DNA from 4 places in the Streptomyces dangxiongensis genome. Region 1 is predicted to be linked to each of the others. Evidence: riboswitches for the same ligand, from Rfam matches in the RefSeq annotation. Region 1 holds a riboswitch; each other region holds the start of a gene.

Region 1 (5,272 bases):
GGCCGACCGTATGGGCTCCCTGCTGGCCGCCCTGGACGACGAGTCCATGGAGAACCAGCGGGACGTCGTCAAGAACGAGCGCCGCCAGCGGTACGACAACGTGCCCTACGGGACCGCCTTCGAGAAGCTGACCGCCCTGTCCTACCCGGAGGGCCACCCCTACCACCACACGCCGATCGGCTCGATGGCGGACCTGGACGCGGCCACCCTGGAGGACGCGCGCCGGTTCTTCCGCACCTACTACGCGCCGAACAACGCGGTGCTCTCCGTGGTCGGCGACATCGACCCCGAGCAGACCCTCGCCTGGGTCGAGAAGTACTTCGGTTCCATCGCCTCCCACGACGGCAAGCCCGAGCCCCGCGACGGTTCCCTGCCGGACGTCATCGGTGACCAGCTCCGCGAGGTCGTCGTGGAGGAGGTCCCCGCGCGCGCCCTGATGGCCGCCTACCGGCTGCCGCACGACGGCACGCGCGCGTGCGACGCGGCCGACCTCGCCCTGACCGTCCTCGGCGGCGGCGAGTCCTCCCGGCTGTACAACCGGCTGGTGCGCCGCGACCGTACGGCCGTCGCGGCCGGCTTCGGCCTGCTGCGCCTGGCCGGCGCGCCCTCGATGGGCTGGCTGGACGTGAAGACGTCCGGTGACGTCGAGGTGCCGGTCATCGAGGCCGCCATCGACGAGGAGCTGGCCCGGTTCGCCGAGGAGGGCCCCACGCCCGAGGAGATGGAGCGTGCCCAGGCCCAGCTCGAGCGCGAGTGGCTGGACCGGCTCGGCACGGTCGCGGGCCGCGCCGACGAACTGTGCCGGTACGCCGTCCTGTTCGGCGACCCGCAGCTCGCCCTCACCGCGGTGCGGCGCGTCCTGGAGGTGACCCCCGAGGAGGTGCGGGAGGTCGCCGAGGCACGCCTGCGCCCCGACAACCGCGCGGTCCTCGTCTACGAGCCGAAGTCCCCGCAGGCCGTCGAGGACACCGGGGTCCCCGAGGACCCGGAGCAGGAAGCGACCGTAGAGGCGGGCCGCGACGAGACCGAGAACGAGGAGACGGCCAAGTGACCGAGCTCGCCACCATGGAGTTCCACCCCCAGCCGCAGCCCGGTGAGGCCAGGCCCTGGGCCTTCCCGGCCCCCGAGCGCGGCACCCTCGGCAACGGCCTGACGGTGCTGCGCTGCCACCGCCCCGGCCAGCAGGTCGTCGCCGTGGAGGTGCTGCTGGACGCACCGCTGGACGCCGAGCCCGCCGGCCTGGACGGCGTCGCCACGATCATGGCGCGGGCCTTCTCGGAGGGTACCGACAGGCACTCGGCCGAGGAGTTCGCCGCCGAGCTGGAGCGCGCGGGCGCCACGCTCGACGCGCACGCCGACCACCCCGGCGTCCGGCTCGGCCTGGAGGTCCCGGCCTCCCGCCTGGCCAGGGGCCTCGGCCTGCTCGCCGACGCCCTGCGCGCGCCCGCCTTCGCCGAGAGCGAGGTCGAGCGGCTGGTCCGCAACCGCCTGGACGAGATCCCGCACGAGCTGGCCAGTCCGGCGCGCCGGGCCGCCAAGGAACTCTCCAGGGAGCTGTTCCCGGCGACCTCGCGCATGTCCCGCCCGCGCCAGGGCACCGAGGAGACGGTCGGGAAGATCGACGCGGCGGCCGTACGCGCCTTCTACGACCGCCATGTGCGGCCCGCCACGGCCACCGTGGTCGTCGTCGGCGACCTGACCGGCACCGACCTGGACGCGCTGCTCGCCGACACCCTGGGCGCCTGGACCGGCACCCCGGGCGAGCCCCGTCCCGTGCCGCCGGTGACCGCCGACGACGCCGGGCGCGTGATCGTCGTGGACCGGCCCGGTGCCGTCCAGACGCAGCTGCTCATCGGCCGCGTCGGGGCCGACCGGCACGACCGGGTCTGGCCCGCCCAGGTGCTCGGCACGTACTGCCTCGGCGGCACCCTCACCTCCCGCCTGGACCGCGTCCTGCGCGAGGAGAAGGGCTACACCTACGGCGTGCGCGCCTTCGGTCAGGTCCTGCGTTCGGCGCCGGACGGCACGGGCGCGGCGATGCTCGCCATCAGCGGCTCGGTGGACACGCCGAACACCGGCCCCGCGCTGGAGGACCTGTGCGAGGTCCTGCGCACGCTCGCGGCGGAGGGCCTGACCGACGCCGAGCGGGACGTCGCCGTGCAGAACCTCGTCGGCGTGGCGCCGCTGAAGTACGAGACCGCCGCGGCCGTCGCGAGCACGCTGGCCGACCAGGTCGAGCAGCACCTGCCCGACGACTTCCAGGCGACGCTGTATCAGCGGCTGGCCGCCACGGGCACGGTGGAGGCCACCGCGGCCGTCGTGAACGCCTTCCCGGTGGACCGCCTGGTGACGGTCCTCGTCGGTGACGCGTCCCGGATCAAGGCGCCGGTCGAGGCGCTCGGCATCGGCGAAGTCACCGTCGTCGCCGCGGAGTAGAGGCACCGGCGGACACGTCGGCGCTACGCGCGCGTGGGGCCCTGCCGACCTACGGGTCGTCAGGGCCCCTGCTGTTCCACTCGTTCACTCAGATGCCCGTTTTGGGGCGGAGGTTGCCTGTCTGCCGTGTGGGATGCGCTACAAAATCCCGGATCTGTTTGAGGAGTCGAAGGGGGCCGCCGTACCGTCATGCGGGCTGTTCGTCAGGCACTGCGCCGCACCCGCGGCACCGGACAGTCATCGCCGAGTCCCCGTAGGCGCGAGCCAGGGGAGCCGGGGACCCACCGTCCCTGGGGTGAATCGGGCGCCCGCGCGTGAGCGAGGGGGCCCGTAGGAGACCTTCCTGCTCCGAACCCGTCAGCTAACCCGGTAGGCGAGAGGGAAGGAAAGGACCAGCCACTTCATGGCGTTCATGTGCGCCCCCGGGAAGCACCGCAAGCCCGGTCGGGTCAAGCGCACCACCGCTCAGGCGGCCGGCGTCGCGGCCCTCACCACCACCGGTGTCATCGGCACCCTCGCCGCGTCCCCGGCGCTCGCCGCCGACAGCTCCGTGGAGCAGACCGGTCTCACGCCGGTCCTCACCGTGAACGACGACGTCGCCCAGCAGATCGACGCGCAGGCCGCCGCCCAGCAGCAGGCCGCCGAGCGGAAGGCGGCCGAGGCGGCCGCGGAGAAGGCGGCCGCCAAGAGGGCCGAGGAGGTCCGCGAGGCGCGGATCCGCGCCGCCCGCGAGGCCGAGCGCAAGCGGCTGAACGCCTTCGTCATCCCGATCGCGCAGTCGTATGTCTCCACTGGCTACCAGGCCAGCAGTTCCCTGTGGTCCTCCGGTTCGCACACCGGCGTCGACTTCCACGCGGCCAGCGGCACCTCGGTCCACGCGGTGGGTTCCGGCACGGTCGTCTCCACGGGCTGGGGCGGTGCGTACGGCAACCAGATCGTGATCCGGATGGCCGACGGCATGTACACCCAGTACGGCCACCTGTCGTCCATCGGTGTCACGGTGGGCCAGCAGGTCGTCCCGGGGCAGCAGATCGGCCTGTCGGGCGCGACCGGCAACGTCACCGGCCCGCACCTGCACTTCGAGGCCCGTACGACCCCCGACTACGGCTCGGACATCGACCCCGTCGCCTACCTGCGCAAGCACGGCGTGAACGTCTGACCGGACGGCCGCCCGCACGGCATCCGAAGCCCCGGCTCACCGAGCCGGGGCTTTCGCCTTTTTCGGTGGTTCTCTTCCGGTGTCCGCCGGACCCGCTGACCAAAAAATATTCATGGATGACGCCCTGCCGTCGGAAATTCGGGTCCCTTGGAATAGAGTCGCGGGAACACGCGTCCATCGTCGGCGTTTCACGGGAATTAAGGCGGAGGTCGGTCATGCGTATTCCGGCGCACTCGGTGTGCACCGCTGTCCGGGACGACATCGTCGCCGGTGTCCACGAGCGCGGCAGCCGCCTCACCGAGGAAGTTTTGGCCCGCCGCTACGGCGTCTCGCGCGTCCCCGTCCGCGAGGCCCTGCGCACCCTGGAGGCGGAGGGCTTCGTGGTGACGCGCCGGCACGCGGGCGCGTGCGTGGCCGAACCGACCGAGCAGGAGGCCGCCGACCTGCTGGAGATGCGGCTGCTGCTGGAGCCGCTGGGAGCCGCCCGGGCCGCGCAGCGGCGCACCGAGGCCCACCTGAAGGTGTTGCGCGGACTGGTCCGGCTGGGGCAGGAGCGGGCCAGGAGGGGTGGCAGCGAGGATCTGCGCGCGCTGGGCGGCTGGTTCCACGAGACGCTCGCCCAGGCGTCCGGCAGCCCCTCGCTGACCTCGGTGCTCACCCTGCTGCGGCACAAGATCGCCTGGATGTACGCGGTGGCGACGCCGCTCGGCCCGGTGGAGTCGTGGGCGGAGCACGGGGCGATCGTGGACGCGGTGGCGCGGGGGGACGGCGAACGTGCGCGGGCGCTCACCGCGCTGCACACCGAGCGCGCCACCGGTGGCCACCGGCTGCGTTTCTCCGCCGCCGCGGAGCGTGTGAGGTCTTCGCAACGGGCCGTAAACATGACGGGCCCGCGGAATTAACACGTACGCCGTATACAAAGGAGAGGTATTCGCGGACGGGTTTTCCGCTGCCCGAATTCCGTCGTGCGGGAATTCGCGGGAAGTGGGCACGGGCCGGCCGGGATCCGGGGGAATACCGTGCGGAGCGTGCGCGGACACGGCGGAGCCGCGCCGCCCCGAGAGGCGAACGCGGCTCCGGCGCTCTGCGCGGTGGCGCTCAGACGGTCTCGGGCAGTTCCTCCAGGCCCTCGGAGACCAGCTTGGCCAGACGGTCGAGGGCGGCGTCCGCGCCCTCGGCGTCGGTGGCGAGGACGATCTCCTCGCCACCCTGGGCGCCCAGGCCCAGGACGGCCAGCATGGAGGCCGCGTTGACGGGGTCGCCCCCGGCCTTGGCGATCGTCACCGGGACGCCTGTGGCCGTGGCGGCTCGGACGAAGATGGAAGCGGGGCGGGCGTGGAGGCCCTCGGCCCAGCCGACGTTGACGCGGCGCTCAGCCATGTGTTGCTGCCCTTCAGTACTCAGGGTTGTCTAGACCAGTTTCCCATATCGTGAAGCGTGCCCGGAGCGGACCTTCGTCCCCTCCGGTGTGCCGTCGGACCGCGGCCTCGGCCCGGCGTGTCGTCCTCCACAGACTGCCTCGCGCCGTTGTCGTGAGCGAGCCGTACTCTGGGGCCCATGCAGACCCCGGCGGACCGGCAGGACCGGCACGAGTACCCCGCCCACTGGGAGGCGGACGTGGTGCTGCGCGACGGGGGTACCGCGCGCATCCGGCCCATCACCGTCGATGACGCCGAC
Region 2 (5,272 bases), 1.3 Mb from region 1:
TTCACGGTGCCGGACAACTGCTGCACGTCCGACCTGGCGATCTTTTCGACGAGCTGCTGTGCGCTGATCTTCGGCAGGTCGGGGTCACCGGAGTCGGCGAGCGCCGGGACGAGCCCGATCGTGGCCGCGGCCACCCCCACCACCGCGACCGGGACGGCGTACCGGGCGGCCTTGCGCCGGCCGGGACGCGGGTCCTCGTCGCGCGCGCCGCCCACTGCGTCGTCGGATGCGTACGGTGCCATGTGTGCCTTACCTCCGTCGTCGGCGGCGGCTGTCCTCACGCTGGTCCACCTGAGCCGCCATTCTCACCCGAATCGGTGAGGGAGTGGTGATTTCCGTAGTGACCATCTGACCAAATCGGCCGCGGGGAAGCGTCAGCCCTCGGGGCCAACTCCGTGTACGCCTGCGGTATGACATGCGAAGGCGGCATCTCCCCCGACCCGTAGGGGTCGTGCGGGAAGACGCCGCCCGAAGCGGGTCCGGCCGGTTCAGCCGGCGCGGTGCACCACCGCGTCGCACAGTTCGAGGAGCGCCGCCTTGGCGTCGCACTCCCGCAGTGGCGCCAGCGCGGCCCGCGCCTCCTCCGCGTACCGCACGGTGTCCCGGCGGGCCTGCTCCAGCGCGGGGTGCGCGCGCAGCGCGGTCAGCGCCTCGGCGTGCCGGGCGTCGTCGCTGAGGTCGGAGTCCAGCAGCGCGCAGAGGGCGAGGTCCTCGGTCAGGCCCAGCCGGGTGGCCCGCTCGCGCAGCCGGAGCACGGGGAGGGTGGGGATGCCCTCGCGCAGGTCGGTGCCCGGGGTCTTGCCGGACTCGTGGGAGTCCGAGGCGATGTCCAGGACGTCGTCGGCGAGCTGGAAGGCGACGCCGAGCCGTTCGCCGTACTGGGTGAGCACGTCGACGACCGTGTCGTCGGCACCGGACATCATCGCGCCGAACCGGCACGACACCGCCACCAGGGAGCCCGTCTTGCCGCCGAGCACGTCCAGGTAGTGCTCGACCGGGTCGCGGCCGTCCGAGGGGCCCGCGGTCTCCAGGATCTGGCCGGTGACCAGCCGTTCGAACGCGAGGGCCTGCACCCGGACCGCCTCGGGGCCGAGGTCGGCGAGGATCTGGGAGGCGCGGGCGAAGAGGAAGTCGCCGGTGAGGACCGCGACGGAGTTGCCCCAGCGCGTGTTGGCGCTGGCCACGCCGCGTCGCACGGCCGCCTCGTCCATGACGTCGTCGTGGTACAGCGTGGCCAGATGGGTCAGCTCCACGACCACGGCGGACGGTACGACACCGGGCGCGTAGGGGTCGCCGAACTGTGCCGCGAGCATCACGAGCAGCGGCCGGAACCGCTTCCCACCGGCCCGTACGAGGTGCTGCGCGGCCTCCGTGATGAACGGGACCTCACTCTTGGTGGCCTCGAGCAAGCCTTCCTCGACAGCCGTCAATCCGGCCTGGACATCGGCTTCCAGAGCCTGGTCCCGCACGCTCAGCCCGAACGGCCCGACGACGGTCACGAGGGGTCTCCTGTCTGCTGCTGTCTGCTGGCGATCACACGGTTTGTCGATAGGTCGCTGCCCTCACTCAACTCAGCGTATCCGGTCCTCTTTCGATCACCGATAGCGCCCACCGGTCCAGCCTGGGCGGTATCGGACCGGAACGGGCATGAGTGTGATCAGGTAGTAGGAAGGGACATTTATCGACTTAACGGCAATTCCGTACTCTGTCGTGACCTCTCCCCTCCTTCCGCCCGCCCCCTTTCGGCCACCCACCCGCACCCGTGGGTTCGACCGCGCCGCGGCCCGGATTCCTCCGTCGCCGGACTCCGGGGCGGGAATGCGCCGATTCCCTCTTGTCTGTTTTGCAGCAATTTGCCATTTAGTGAATTAGGTCACGCGCCGACCCGGCCGCCCCGCCCGTCCAAGCCCTCCCGAACCCTTGCCCCGTGGGCGAGTTGAGGATTGGCGACCGCAAAGGATCAAGTACCCCATACGACGTCGATCAAGGTCAAATGGTGCGTTGTGTGAACTCGGCACTTGTTCCCGACATGTGCTCTCGCATACGTTCCCGGCCGTCGGGCGGACGCCTAATCCTGCCGCCGCCCGCATCACCCATCGACGAACTCATTCGTACGGCAGGAGCGGGGGACCCAGGTAGGCCGCCGGACCGGAACGGCACACGCCGCGCCGGAACGGCTAGGGGTGAAGCCGTGCCTCCTTCAGGGCACGGCCGGGCGCCTCCCCGCCCGAACCCGACAGCTCACCTCGCAGGCGCCGGAGAGGAACATCGCCATGTCTGCCGTCGCTCAGCACCCCCGCACCCGCAACAGCCGCCTCGTCCGCGCCCTCACCGCCGCGGCCACCGGCGCCGCCGTCCTCGCCCTGCCGCTCATCGGCGCCACCGGCGCCGCCGCGGCCACCACCACCGCCACGAAGGCCACCACCCCCGCCGGCTACCCGAACACCCTCGACGGCTGGATCCGCGAGTCGCTCGCGATCATGGCGCAGAAGGGCATCCCGGGCACCTACAACGGCATCTACCGCAACATCATCCGCGAGTCGTCGGGCAACCCGTCCGCCATCAACCTGTGGGACTCCAACGCGGCAGCGGGCATCCCGTCCAAGGGCCTGCTCCAGGTCATCGACCCCACGTTCAACGCCTACCACGTGGCCGGAACGTCGTTCAACATCTACGACCCGGTCGCGAACATCACCGCCGCCTGCAACTACGCGGCCGCACGGTACGGCTCGATCGACAACGTCTTCGGGGCGTACTGACCGGCACCGGCGGCGGGCGCTGCTGACATCCCGGTCAGTCGGCCGGGAACAGTCTCTCGAGGACGACGGCGACACCGTCGTCCTCGTTCGACAGAGTGACCTCGTCCGCGACAGCCCGCAGTTCGGCGTGGGCGCCGGCCATCGCGACGCCGTGGCCCGCCCAGTCGAACATCGGGATGTCGTTGGGCATGTCACCGAAGGCGACGGCCCGTTCGGCGCCGATCCCCAGCCGCTCGGCGGCCAGCGCGAGCCCCGTCGCCTTGGTCACCCCGCTCGGCTGGAGCTCCACGGTCCCCGGCCCCGACATCGTGACCGTCGCCAGCGAGCCCACCACCGCACGCGCCACGGCCGCCAGCTCGTCGTCGGACAGGGCGGCATGACGCAGCAGCACCTTGCTGATGGGCGCGGACCACAGGTCGTCCCGCCGGCCGACCCGCAGCGCGGGCAGCGTCGGATGGGGCATCCGGTAGCCGGGCTCGATGAGTGTGAGCCCGTCCACGCCGTCCTGGTCGACCGCCGCGAAGACCTGCCCCACCTCCGCCTCGATCTTGCCGAGCGCGGTTTCCGCCAGCTCCCGGTCCAGCCGGACCGACCACAGCAGGCGGTCGGTCCCGGCGTCGTAGAGCTGCGCGCCCTGCCCGCACACCGCGAGCCCCGTGCGGCCGAGATCCGCCAGGAGCGGCCGTACCCGCGGGGCCGGGCGGCCCGTCACCACCAGGTGGCGGGCACCGGCCCACGCCACCCGCGCGAGCGCGGCGAGCGACCGGTCGGAGACGGTGTCGTCGCCGCGCAGCAGCGTCCCGTCCAGGTCGGTGGCGATCAGGGCGTACGCGGGGGTGGGTGCCATGATCAGAGAATACGGACACCGCACCCCGCCGACTCACCTGTCTCGTCCGGCACTTACCTGCTGACCGGCCCCGACCGGCCGGTTCCGGCCGGCCCCCGCGGGCTCCTGGACGCCGGTCCCCCAACCGGCTCCGGCACCGGCTGCCCGGACGAGGAGGAGCGGATCAGGACGGGGGTGGGACGGCCCCGGACGCAGGCGGCACGGCCCCGGACGGAGGCGAAAGGGCCCCTGGTGGAGGCGGAACCGGTGCCGGGCCCGGACGGAACGCCTCACCCGTGGGCCGCCGCCAGATGCCTCGCCAGGCGCGGGGAGGCGAACTCCGTCCCGCAGACGAAACGCATCACCGGGCCGTACGAGGAGGCCGCCGGCAGGCCGGTGAAGTACAGGCCCGGCACCGAGGAGACGTAGCCGGGGCCGAGTCTCGGCGTGCCACGGCTCACCGCGAGCCGGGTGCGCAGTCCGGGGCCGAGGAAGTCCATCGCCGCGAGGTCGACGCGGTAACCGGTGGCGGCGATGACGTGGTCGGCGGTGAGCCGCTCGGTCCGCCCGGCGTGGGTGCGGACGATGAGCACGGGACTGCCGTCCGGGGCCTCGGCGCCCACCACCCGCTCGACGTCCCGCACCCGCACACCGCTCTCGAAGCGCTCGCGCAGCCACCAGGCGCCGAGCGGGCCGAGGACCCGGCGGACCAGGTAATGACGGGTGGACTCGGGCAGGAAGCGGTACGGGTGCGGGTGATGGCTGAGCGCCCACAGCGACCAGGCGCGGCCGAACGGGGACCGGGGCCGGAACGCCGGCTGCCGCCAGGGCGGGCTGCCGAAAGCGACCCGCCCGCGTCCCCGGGCGACCACGCGCACGCGTGCACCCGCCTCGGCGGCGAGCGTCGCCGTCTCCAGCGCGGACTGGCCGGCGCCGATGACGATCAGCTCGCGGCCGGCGAACCGGCCGAGGTCGTGGTGCTGGGAACTGTGCGAGACCGGGCCGGACGGGGAAGGTCCGTCGGCCGCCGCTCCCGTCAGCTCCGGCGGCAGGTGGGCGAGCCCGGCCAGGCCGGTGGCGACGACGACCGCGCGCGCGGTGAACAGCTCCCCGGAGTCCAGCGCGATCGCGAAACCGCCGCCCGGATCGCGGTCGGCCGAGACGACCCGCACCCGCTCCAGTCCGGGGACCAGCCGCTGCTGGAACCACTCGCCGTAGGCGGTGAACGTCTCCACCGGGATGATGTCCTCGTCCGTCACCAGGCGGCGGACGCCGGCCGCGTCGCAGTAGTCGGCGAGGGTGTGGCCGGGCTGGGGACAGTCGAGGTTCGAGGCGGCGGGCGTCGACTTGAGGAGCATGCCCTCGGGCATGTGGTCACGCCAACTGACCATGGGCTCGCCGAAGACGCGGACCGGGATGCCGCGCGCCCGCAGGTGCGCGGCGGTGGACAGGCCGAACGGCCCCGCCCCGATGACTGCAACCGGTCGAATCACGAAGTACCTCCCCAGGACGCGCTGCGCCACGCCGTCGTGGCCTTGCCTGCTTCGTGCCTTGCCCAGGTCCTGCCTTGCCCAGGTCCTGCCTTGCCCAGGTCCTGCCTTGCCCAGGTCCTGCCTTGCCTAGGTCCTGCCTCGCCTATGCCGTCTCTCGCCTACGCCGTACCTCGCCCGCTTCGTACTGGTACCGC
Region 3 (5,272 bases), 2.2 Mb from region 1:
CTCGTCCAGCGCGCCGATGATCTCCTCGACCGGCACCTCGGGCTGGTCGAAGTGGGTGTAGTAGAGGTCGATGTGGTCGGTGTCCAGGCGGCGCAGCGAGGCGTCGGCCGCGGCCTTGATGTTGGCCGCGGACAGGCCCTGGTACTCGGGGTGCTGGCTGACCTTGGTGGCGATGACGACGTCGTCGCGGTTGCCGCGGGCCTTGACCCACTTGCCGATGATCGTCTCCGACTCGCCACCCTGGTTGCCCTCGATCCAGGCGGAGTAGGAGTCGGCGGTGTCGATGAAGTTGCCGCCGGCGGCCGTGTAGGCGTCGAGGACGGCGAAGGAGGTCTGTTCGTCGGCGGTCCAGCCGAAGACGTTGCCGCCCAGGGCGAGCGGGAAGACCTGGAGATCGGAGGAGCCGAGAGTGCGGGGTGATGTGGTTGAGGTCATACGTCACTACAACGCCGACGGCGGGTGATCACATCCCCGCCACCGGCGCCGAGTTCCGGCGAACACCCGTTCAGGGGGCGTTCAGGGGGTGAGGCCCTTGTCCCGCAGCCACGTCATCGGGTCGATGCCGGTTGCTTGGCCGCCGGGGTGGACCTCCAGATGCAGGTGCGGGCCGGTGACGTTGCCGGTGGCGCCGACACGGCCGATGACCTCGCCGGTGGTGACCTTCTGACCGGCCGTGACGTTGATCGAGGACTGGTGGCAGAACCACAGCTCGGTGCCGTCGTCGAGGGTGAGGATCGTGCGGTAGCCGTAGGCGCCGGCCCAGCCCGCCTCGGTGACCGTGCCGCCGTGGACGGCCTTGATGAGGGTGCCGGTGGGGGCGGCGAAGTCGAGGCCGGTGTGGTGGCCGGAGGACCACATGGTGCCGGCCTGGCCGAACGTCGAGGTGATCGTGTACGAGGAGGTGGGCAGCGTGTACTGCCCGGCCAGTTTCGCCAGCTCGGCCTGCCGCTTCTCCTCGGCCTCCTTCGCGGCCTTCCGCTCCGCCTTCTTCGCGGCGGCGGCCTCCGCCGCGTCCTTGGCCTCGGCCGCCTTCGCGGCGGCCTCCTCCTCGGCGTGGGCGGCGGCCTGCGCGCTCTGCCTCTCGGCGGTGGCGAGCGCGACGGCGGTGGCCCTGCTGTCGGCCTGGCCCTGCTGCTGCTCGGCCTGGGCCAGGATCCGGTTGCGCAGGGCCTCGCCCGCGTCGGTGCCCTGCTGGTCGTCGGCGGAGGCCACGCCGACGCTGCTCAGCGCGGTCGTGGCGGTCCTGGGCGCCTCGGTGGAGGTGTCGCCGAAGAGGGAGCCGACGGAGGGCAGGTCCGGCAGGGAGATGGAGACCGGCGGCTTGCCGGTGTTGGCGCTGGCCATGCCGCCCGCGCCGACCGCGGCGATCACGCCGACGCCGAGGACGGTGGAGCTGCGCGCGAAGCCGCCGCGCTGCTTGGCGACGCGGTGCCGGCCGCGGACCGGGGCGACGGAGTCCTCGGTGGGGTTCCACTCCTCCCAGGGGCCCTCGTCGGCTCGGTGGGCGTCGTAGCCGAAGGTCTCGGTCTCGCGCTGAGCCGGCACGAACGGGGTTTCTGGGGCAGGCCGGTTGGACGCCACGCGGGCGTGCTCCTTTCCTTCCGCCGCCTACCGGGTTAGCTGACGGGTTCGGAGCAGGAAGGTCTCCTACGCGCGTATACCGGTCGTGGACTCCATGAGTTCCACGTCGGCGTTCGCGAGATTCACCCCAGGGTGGTGGTTCCCCGGTTCCCTTGCGGGATTCGGCGCGTGCGCACGGAGCCGTCGCTGGTGACGGCTGGGACGACCGCGCTGCGTTATCGAACGTTAATAGACCTGCCAGTCACTTTCCAAGCCGTCCGTCTTGATCATTAATGTTCACACCCGGGGACTTACCAGCCATGACTCCTGCAAACCGGACGAGTTGACCGACGTACAGGAGTCATTCGCGTCTTTGATGGTGACTCAGCCGTTGCCGCACGGCGCCCACCCACTCACTGTCGGTGACGGTCGCCGGGGGCCGGGGAACCGATGTGCATCGCACCCCGTGGATGGCGTACAGTAGAGACACAACGACGCGGGGTGGAGCAGCTCGGTAGCTCGCTGGGCTCATAACCCAGAGGTCGCAGGTTCAAATCCTGTCCCCGCTACTGAAGACTCAGGGCCGGAATCCAATGGATTCCGGCCCTGAGTGCTGTCAGGCGAGCAGATGCGCGTTCGGCGCCTTGGCGAGGGATTCCAGCTCCGGGAGTACGACGACCCGGGCGCCCGCGCCGGTCAGGACGCCCGTGCCGTCGGCCGCCGCGACGAACGTGTCGGGCTCCCGCCACGCCGTGACCACCCGGCGCACCCCGGCCCGCAGGATCAGCTCGGCACAGGGGGCGGGCCGGGAGGCCCGGCGGGCGCAGGGTTCGAGGCTGCTGTAGACCGTGGCGCCGGGCAGGCGCGGGTCGGCCGGGTCGGTCTTCGCGAGGGCCGCCTCCTCCGCGTGGACCACCGGGTCGGCGCCTTCACGGGAGTGGCCGCGGGCCAGCTCCGTACCGTCGGCGGCGACCAGGACCGCGCCGACGCTGAACGCCGTCTGGGAGGGCGGGCAGAGCGCGGCGAGTTCGCAGGCGGTGCGCAGCCAGTGCCGGTCGGCGGGCGTGGCGACCGGGCCGGTGCCGGGGGCCGTGGGCTCGTAGCGCATGAGGACGACGTCCTCGATGCGGCGGGTGTCGGTCAGGCGCAGGCGTCCGCCCTGGTAGGCGCCGGGGCCGAACAGGCGCGGGGCCGCGGGGTCGCCGACGAGGAGCGGGGCGAGGACGAGCTGGAGTTCGTCGGCGAGGTCCTGCTGGAGCAACTGGGTGTGGACCTGCCCTCCGCCCTCGACCATCAGGCGCCCGACGCCCCGCACGTCGTGCAGATGCTCCAGCAGGACCCGCCAGTCCAGCGCGGGGCCGAGCGCGACGACGTCGGCGGTGCCGCCGAGGAGCCGGGCGGCCCGGGCGGCACCGGCATCGGTGGTGCAGACGAGCTTGTCGCCGCCGGTGTGCCAGAAGTGGGCGCCGGGGTCGAGGTCCCCGGAGGCGGTGACGGTCACCTTCAGCGGGTACGCCGGCCGGCCCGCCGCCACCCGGGCCGCACGCCGCTCGGCGGAGTTGACCAGCAGGCGCGGATTGTCGGCGCGGATCGTGCCGGCGCCGATCAGGATGGCGTCGACGGAGGCCCGTACCGCGTCGACCCGGTCGAAGTCGGCCGGGCCGGACAGCAGGAGCCGCTCAGGGCCGGTGTCGTCCAGAAAGCCGTCGAGGGAGACGGCGGCGGACAGCAGTACGTACGGCAGGGGCATCGGCGTACTCCCTCGCGGCGGCCCGGTGGACCGGCCGAAGTCTTGGTTCAAATTTGGAACAAATCTACACTGGCGGCATGACGACCCGCTGGCTCACTCCGCCGGAGCAGCGCGCCTGGCGCGCCTACCTCGCCGCGTCCCGGCTGCTGGAGGACGCGATCGACCGCCAGCTCCAGCAGGAGGGGAGCATGCCGCACCTGTTCTACTCCGTGCTGGCCAACCTCTCCGAGGCCCCCGGCCGGCGACTGCGCATGACCGATCTCGCCGAGACGCTGAAGATCACGCGAAGCCGGCTGACGTACGTGGTGACCCGGCTGGAGCGGGACGGCCTGGTGCGCCGGGAGAGCTCCGGCCGGGACCGGCGCAGCTCGCTCGCGGTGCTCACGGACGAAGGGACGGCCGTACTGGAGCGTACGGCGCCCGGCCACGTCGAGACGGTGCGCACCACCCTGTTCGACCGGCTGACCCCGGAGCAGGTGGGGCAACTGGAGGAGATCTGCGCGGGGATCGCACGCGGCCTCCAGGGGGAGGACGGCGGCGCCACCGCGGCGGAGGACGTGCCGTGGCGCCGACGGTCGTCGCCTTGCGCCGACTAGGTGACCGGCGACGCCTTCGGCTCGGCCCGCTGCGACTGCGGCGCCCGGCCGCGCGAGGGCCGCCGCGCAGATGCTCACCGCCCTCGGCGTCAGCGAGCTGGACCTGCTGTCCAACAACCCCGACAACGCGGGACAGTTGCGCGCCCTGGGCGTCGCCGTGCGGGACCGGGTGCCGACCGGCGTCTTCCCCACGGACCACAACGTCCGCTACCTGCGCGCGAAGGTCCTCCACACCCAGCACACCCTGCCACTGACGGAGCTGCCGGAACTGACGGTCTGACGGGGCGGGTGATGTGGAGCGAGCGAGCAGTCCGGCGGGCGGGTCCGTGCGATCGGCGCCGGTCAGCAGTCCGCGCCCGATACGCGGACAAGGGCACCGCACTCATCGGGTCCGGCTCCCGCAGGACCCGAAAACGCCGCAGCGCCCGGGCCGACCGAAGTCGACCCGGGCGCTGCGTGGCAGGCCAGAGGGGGTAACCCCTCCCCCGCAGCCGTAGGCCCTGTGGGACTCGAACCCACAACCAATGGATTAAAAGTCTTGACCAAAGCATGACGAGTGGTTGCGGACGCTGCCTCGGCGTCCGGAACCGCCTGGTCAGGGAGAGTTCAGCGTGCGTCGGGGTTCGGTGTGTGACAGCTCCTGCCGGACCGTCCGCTCACGCATCGCTCACGCAGGACACCTCGAATGACCTGCGCAGAACATCCCCGGATGGGTCACGCATGCAGATCCATCCAAGATCACAAAATATAGGCTCGACCCTACAGACGCCGGCCCGCTCGCCGGGCACCCTGGGGGCGTCGGCTCGGCCTCGTTCCCGTGGTGCGAACCTTCAAGATCAGCAAATGCCTCAACTCTGATGCTGACCCGCGCGTTCACGGCGGCGACTCCTGTACGCGGTGCCTCAAAGAGGCTCGGCTCGTTGGGGTCAGCCGCGTGTCCGTCTGATCGCGTGGGTGAAGCCGAGGGTGATCGCGAAATGTACCTACTGATTTTTTCGTAAGTTCGGTGGGTGTGGTGGGCGGATGGTCAGGCCGGTATGGGCGAGGAATGACCATGGCAGTCGGGGGTTGGCGTTGATGCGGTGGATGCCTTGCTCGGTGGCGTCGGCGACATCGGCGAGGTGGTCGCCAGCGAGGTTGGCGAGTTCACGCTTCTTGAGCGAGGACCACAGCAGTTCCACCGGGTTCAGCTCGGGAGCGTAGGCGGGTAATCGTTCCAGGGTGAGCCAGTCCTGTTCGGCGACCCAGGCCCGCATCGCCCGGCTCCAGTGGGCGGACAGGCCGTCCCAGACCAGGACCACTCGCTCGCCGCGGTAGAACACCTTCACCTGCTCCAGGACCTCGATCAGGGTGGCGGTGTCGTAGC
Region 4 (5,272 bases), 2.7 Mb from region 1:
GCGGCGAGGGCATCGGGTACGAACTGCTGGCGCTGGCGGTCCGTGCGGAGGCGGCCGGCATCGACCCCGAGGCGGCGCTGCGGGCGGCGGCGCGGGTGTACCGGGACGCGATACGGACCGCCGAGGGTCTGTCCGCCTAGCACCCTCGCTACAGGGGGCGGGTGCGGGCCCGGTGACACCCGTCCGCGATGACGCCGTCCGAGATGGCGTGGGCCCCGGTGACGCCGTCCCGGTGACGCCCGGCCATGACGGCGTCGGCCCCGGTGACGCCGTCCGCGATGACGCCGCCCGCACTGGCGGCGGCCCAGTGACGCCGTCCCAGTGACGCCGGCCGTGATGGCGCCGGCCCGGAGGCGGCGGCCGGTACGGGGAGGTACCGGCGGGGGAGCGGGCGGGGCAGGAGCCCGGAGCTGCGTGCGCCGCGCGGCACACACGGCCGATCCGCAAGCGCTTGCCCGACACCCCGCCGCGCGCCCCCCGGCGAGCCGGATACCGTCGGGGAGTGACCGACCAGCTCCGCCCCGACGGCCCGGCGCCCGCCCTCTTCACATGGGAGTTCGCCACCGACCCCTACCCCGCCTACGCCTGGCTGCGCGAGCACGCCCCCGTGCACCGCACGCGGTTGCCGAGCGGGGTCGAGGCCTGGCTCGTCACCCGGTACGCCGATGCCCGGCAGGCCCTGGCCGACCAGCGGCTGAGCAAGAACCCGGCGCATCACGACGAGCCCGCGCACGCCAGGGGCAAGACCGGCATCCCGGGCGAGCGCAAGGCCGAACTGATGACGCACCTGCTGAACATCGATCCCCCGGACCACACCCGGCTGCGCAGACTGGTCAGCAAGGCGTTCACACCGCGCCGGGTCGCCGAGTTCGCACCCCGGGTGCAGGAGCTGACCGACCACCTCATCGACCGGTTCGCGACGACGGGATCCGCCGACCTCATCCACGACTTCGCCTTCCCGCTGCCCATCTACGCCATCTGCGACCTGCTCGGCGTTCCGCGCGAGGACCAGGACGACTTCCGGGACTGGGCGGGCATGATGATCCGGCACGGCGGCGGGCCCCGGGGCGGGGTCGCCCGGTCGGTGAAGAAGATGCGCGGCTATCTCGCCGAGCTGATCCACCGCAAGCGCGCGGCGCTGCCCGCCGAAGCGGCGCCCGGCGAGGACCTGATCTCCGGCCTGATCCGCGCCTCCGACCACGGCGAGCACCTCACCGAGAACGAGGCCGCCGCGATGGCCTTCATCCTGCTGTTCGCCGGCTTCGAGACGACGGTCAACCTCATCGGCAACGGCACCTACGCCCTGCTCACCCACCCCGGGCAGCGCCGGCTGCTCCAGGAGTCCCTGGTGCGCGGGGAAGGGGACCTGCTGGAGACCGGCGTGGAGGAACTGCTCCGCTACGACGGCCCGGTGGAGCTGGCCACCTGGCGGTTCGCGACCGAGCCGCTCACCGTCGGCGGGCAGGACATCGCGCCGGGCGATCCGGTGCTCGTCGTCCTCGCCGCGGCCGACCGGGACCCGGAGCGGTTCGACGGCCCGGACGTGCTCGACCTCGCCCGCCGCGACAACCAGCACCTCGGCTACGGCCACGGCATCCACTACTGCCTCGGCGCGCCGCTCGCCCGGCTGGAGGGTCAGACCGCGCTCGCCACCCTGCTCACCCGCCTGCCCGACCTGCGTCTAGCCGCGGACCCGGCCGAGCTGCGCTGGCGCGGCGGGCTCATCATGCGTGGCCTGCGCACCCTGCCTGTGGAGTTCACGCCCACCGCCTGAGGGCCGCCGTCGCACGGGAAATGACGGACGTTCAACTCTGTGATCTTCACGTGATCTGTGCGGCATTAACTTGTGACAAGCGATCGTCTGCCGATACGTTCACCCCTCAGCGCGGCGGGCACCGTTCGCCGTGCCGGTCCTGCTGTCGCTCGAAAGGCTCCTGCATGCTCTCCGGGAACGGCCGACACCGTCGCCCCCGTCAGGCTCCGGCCCTCCTCGTCGCGGCCGGCGTGACCGGTTCCGCCATCGCCATTCCGCTCCTCGGCGCGGCGGGCGCCCACGCGGCCGACGGCACCACTTGGGACAAGGTCGCCGAATGCGAGAGCGGCGGCTCCTGGAGCGCGGACACCGGCAACGGGTACTTCGGCGGCCTCCAGATCTCGCAGGACGACTGGGCCAAGTACGGCGGCACCCAGTACGCGGCCAGCGCCGACCAGGCCAGCCGCTCCCAGCAGATCGCCGTCGCCGAGAAGATCCTCGCCACCAAGGGCACCACACCGTGGGCCACCTGCGCCCTGCTGTCCGGGCTGACCTCGAACTCGGGCTCGGTGGACGTCGACACGGGCGTCGGCGGCTCCGGAGGGTCGGGTGACACCGGTGGCACCGATGACACCGGGGGCTCGTCCGGCACGTCGGACTCGACCGGCACGACCGGCTCGACCGGCACCTCCGACGGTTCCGGTACTTCCGGCACGTCCGGTTCGCCGGATTCGCCGTCCTCCACCGGTACCGGTTCGGACACCGGCTCCGGCTCCGGCGCCGGTTCCTCCTCGGGCACGGCCACCACGCCGAGCGCGAAGCCGGGCAAGGGCGCGGGCAGGACCACCGGTTCCACCGGGACCGACACTCCCAAGTCCGACAAGTCCGCCCCGTCGGACATCGGAGCCGGAGCCTCACAGGGGGTGGACGGCTCGCCCACGGCAACCCCGGATGCCGGCAATCAGGACAATCCCCAGCAGGCCGCCGGTTCCTGGAGCCTGGTCGACACCGGCAGCCTCGGCGCGGCCGGGCGTCATCGCGGCACGAGTGCGGACGAAAGTGCGACAAACGGTCAAAGTCCCGCACTGTCCGGCCGGCACGCCACCCGGGAGTCGGACACCTACACGATCCGCGCGGGCGACTCCCTGGCCTCCATCGCCGACTCCCTTGAGGTCGACGGAGGATGGCGGGTGCTCTATGCCGGCAACAAGAAGGCCATCGGCACCGACCCGAACCGCATCACTGCCGGTCAGACCCTCGAAGTCGGGGACGAAACGGGCGCCGAATAGGGGAAATTGACGCCTCATTTGGCGCTTGATGTCCGTTTTGGCGAAAGTGTGGGATGAGTCTCAGAAGCCCTGATCGTCTTTGAAATTCCGTGGATCACGTGTCTACGGTCGAGATCGCTCGTCACCACGAGCCCCGGCAGTCGCAACGCCGAATCCTGCCAGCGGTTGCCCGGGAACAGTCGTCGCGTCAAGCGCCGCAGGCAGGAGCGGGGGACCCAAGGTAAGTGCCGGGACCAGCAGTTGAAGAGGCTGGCACCGGCTGGGGGTGAAGCCGCACCTCGCACACAGCGAGGGTGCGGCCGGGCAACTCAACCGGCCCGAACCCGACAGCTCACCTCGCAGGCGTCGGTGAGGGGATAGATTCATGCTGTTTTCCGCCAAGGGCAAGCACCGTCGTCCGTCCAAGGCCGTTCGCGCCATCACGCTCGCCGGTGTCACCGGCGCCGCCGTCGCCGCCCCGCTGATGGCGACCGGCACCGCCTCCGCCGCCACCTCCTCCGAGTGGGACGCCGTCGCCCAGTGCGAGTCCGGTGGCAACTGGTCCATCAACACCGGCAACGGCTACTACGGCGGCCTTCAGTTCTCCGCCTCCACCTGGGCCGCGTACGGCGGCACGCAGTACGCCGCCACCGCCGACAAGGCCGGCAAGGCGCAGCAGATCGCCGTGGCCGAAAAGGTGCTGGCCGCGCAGGGCAAGGGTGCCTGGCCGGTCTGCGGCACGGGCCTGTCGGGCGCGTCCTCCGGCGGTTCCGCCCCGACCACCACTTCGGACTCGGCCGGCACCAGCACCTCGGGCTCGGCCGGCACCACCACCCGCTCCGCCGACCAGCAGGCCGCCTCCCGCTCCGCCGAGCGCCCGGCCGCGTCCGCGAGCCAGACCCCGAGCCCGAGTCAGAACAAGAGCAAGACCGTCACCACCCCGACCGGCAAGACGGTCAAGAAGGGCGACGGCGAGTACAAGGTCGTCACCGGCGACACGCTCAGCTCCATCGCCACCGCGCAGCACGTGCGGGGCGGCTGGGCGAAGCTGTTCGAGCTGAACAAGGACGTCGTCGAGGACGCCAACCTCATCTACCCAGGTCAGCAGCTGCACCTGAAGTGACACCCCGGCTCCGCACGGAGCCGCAGCCCCCTCGCGGCCCGGCCCCCATGCCGAGCGCCTCGTGAGGGGGTCCCCGTCCCCACGGGCTCCCCGCCCGGTGCGTGTTCCCCCGTACGCACCGGGCGGGGCTTTCTGCTGTCGGCGGCCCTTTTCGCGGAGCCCGTTGCCCCAAGCTCTTTGTTTCGACAAGAAACAAAAGTACGGTCGCCTTGTCCACGGGACGGTCGGTCGGTGGCCGACGGCCCCTGGACGGTTAGGCTCTAGTCGCAAGGCACAGCCGTAAGGCACACAGCCCCGCACTTCCAGCGTCACATCCAAGAAGGAGATGCTCGTGCCGTCCATCGACGTCGTCGTAGCCCGGGAAATCCTGGACTCCCGAGGCAACCCCACGGTCGAGGTCGAGGTCGGCCTCGACGACGGCAGCACGGGTCGTGCCGCCGTTCCCTCCGGCGCCTCGACCGGCGCCTTCGAGGCCATCGAGCTGCGCGACGGTGACCCGAACCGCTACCAGGGCAAGGGCGTCGAGAAGGCCGTCCTCGCCGTGATCGAGCAGATCGGCCCGGAGCTGGTCGGCTACGACGCCACCGAGCAGCGCCTGATCGACCAGGCCATGTTCGACCTGGACGCCACCGACAACAAGGGCTCCCTCGGCGCCAACGCCATCCTCGGCGTCTCGCTCGCCGTCGCCCACGCCGCCTCCGAGGCCAGCGACCTGCCGCTCTTCCGCTACCTGGGCGGCCCGAACGCGCACCTGCTGCCGGTGCCGATGATGAACATCCTGAACGGCGGCTCGCACGCCGACTCCAACGTGGACATCCAGGAGTTCATGATCGCCCCGATCGGCGCGGAGTCCTTCTCCGAGGCCCTGCGCTGGGGTGCCGAGGTCTACCACACGCTGAAGAAGGTCCTGAAGAACAAGGGCCTGTCCACCGGCCTCGGCGACGAGGGCGGCTTCGCCCCGAACCTCGGCTCCAACCGCGAGGCCCTCGACCTCATCCTCGAGGCGATCAAGGAGGCCGGTTACACCCCCGGCGAGCAGATCGCGCTGGCCCTCGACGTGGCCGCCTCCGAGTTCTACAAGGACGGCTCCTACGTCTTCGAGGGCAAGACCCGCTCCGCGCAGGAGAT

Evidence for each region. A riboswitch is a leader RNA that binds a small molecule or an ion and turns the genes downstream of it on or off. The one in region 1 is predicted to bind cyclic di-AMP.
Region 2: it holds a riboswitch for cyclic di-AMP, as region 1 does, so the genes downstream of both, D9753_RS14750 (transglycosylase SLT domain-containing protein) here and D9753_RS08860 (M23 family metallopeptidase) in region 1, are expected to answer to the same signal.
Region 3: it holds a riboswitch for cyclic di-AMP, as region 1 does, so the genes downstream of both, D9753_RS18770 (M23 family metallopeptidase) here and D9753_RS08860 (M23 family metallopeptidase) in region 1, are expected to answer to the same signal.
Region 4: it holds a riboswitch for cyclic di-AMP, as region 1 does, so the genes downstream of both, D9753_RS20970 (LysM peptidoglycan-binding domain-containing protein) here and D9753_RS08860 (M23 family metallopeptidase) in region 1, are expected to answer to the same signal.

The regions. Positions count from the first base shown of each region.
Region 1 covers NZ_CP033073.1:1,996,419-2,001,690, reverse strand. Annotated here, with positions in the region: gene D9753_RS08870 (M16 family metallopeptidase) at 1-1,051, shown strand, start outside; gene D9753_RS08865 (M16 family metallopeptidase) at 1,048-2,436, shown strand; cyclic di-AMP (ydaO/yuaA leader) riboswitch at 2,668-2,827, shown strand; gene D9753_RS08860 (M23 family metallopeptidase) at 2,840-3,595, shown strand; gene D9753_RS08855 (GntR family transcriptional regulator) at 3,811-4,497, shown strand; gene D9753_RS08850 (HPr family phosphocarrier protein) at 4,694-4,975, opposite strand; partial or broken gene D9753_RS08840 (bifunctional acetate--CoA ligase family protein/GNAT family N-acetyltransferase) at 5,153-5,272, shown strand, end outside.
Region 2 covers NZ_CP033073.1:3,331,396-3,336,667, forward strand. Annotated here, with positions in the region: gene D9753_RS14740 (LolA family protein) at 1-242, opposite strand, end outside; gene D9753_RS14745 (polyprenyl synthetase family protein) at 489-1,499, opposite strand; cyclic di-AMP (ydaO/yuaA leader) riboswitch at 2,088-2,270, shown strand; gene D9753_RS14750 (transglycosylase SLT domain-containing protein) at 2,274-2,759, shown strand; gene D9753_RS14755 (HAD family hydrolase) at 2,794-3,606, opposite strand; gene D9753_RS14760 (FAD-dependent oxidoreductase) at 3,876-5,078, opposite strand; gene D9753_RS14765 (carboxylate--amine ligase) at 5,205-5,272, opposite strand, start outside.
Region 3 covers NZ_CP033073.1:4,188,932-4,194,203, reverse strand. Annotated here, with positions in the region: gene D9753_RS18775 (aldo/keto reductase) at 1-435, opposite strand, end outside; gene D9753_RS18770 (M23 family metallopeptidase) at 517-1,581, opposite strand; cyclic di-AMP (ydaO/yuaA leader) riboswitch at 1,591-1,758, opposite strand; tRNA gene D9753_RS18765 (tRNA-Met) at 2,056-2,129, shown strand; gene D9753_RS18760 (dihydrofolate reductase family protein) at 2,177-3,310, opposite strand; gene D9753_RS18755 (MarR family winged helix-turn-helix transcriptional regulator) at 3,388-3,906, shown strand; partial or broken gene D9753_RS18750 (GTP cyclohydrolase) at 3,959-4,186, shown strand; gene D9753_RS18745 (IS630 family transposase) at 4,890-5,272, opposite strand, start outside.
Region 4 covers NZ_CP033073.1:4,656,532-4,661,803, forward strand. Annotated here, with positions in the region: partial or broken gene D9753_RS20950 (nucleoside triphosphate pyrophosphohydrolase) at 1-140, shown strand, start outside; gene D9753_RS20960 (cytochrome P450 family protein) at 503-1,774, shown strand; gene D9753_RS20965 (LysM peptidoglycan-binding domain-containing protein) at 1,939-3,042, shown strand; cyclic di-AMP (ydaO/yuaA leader) riboswitch at 3,225-3,402, shown strand; gene D9753_RS20970 (LysM peptidoglycan-binding domain-containing protein) at 3,407-4,144, shown strand; gene eno (phosphopyruvate hydratase) at 4,476-5,272, shown strand, end outside.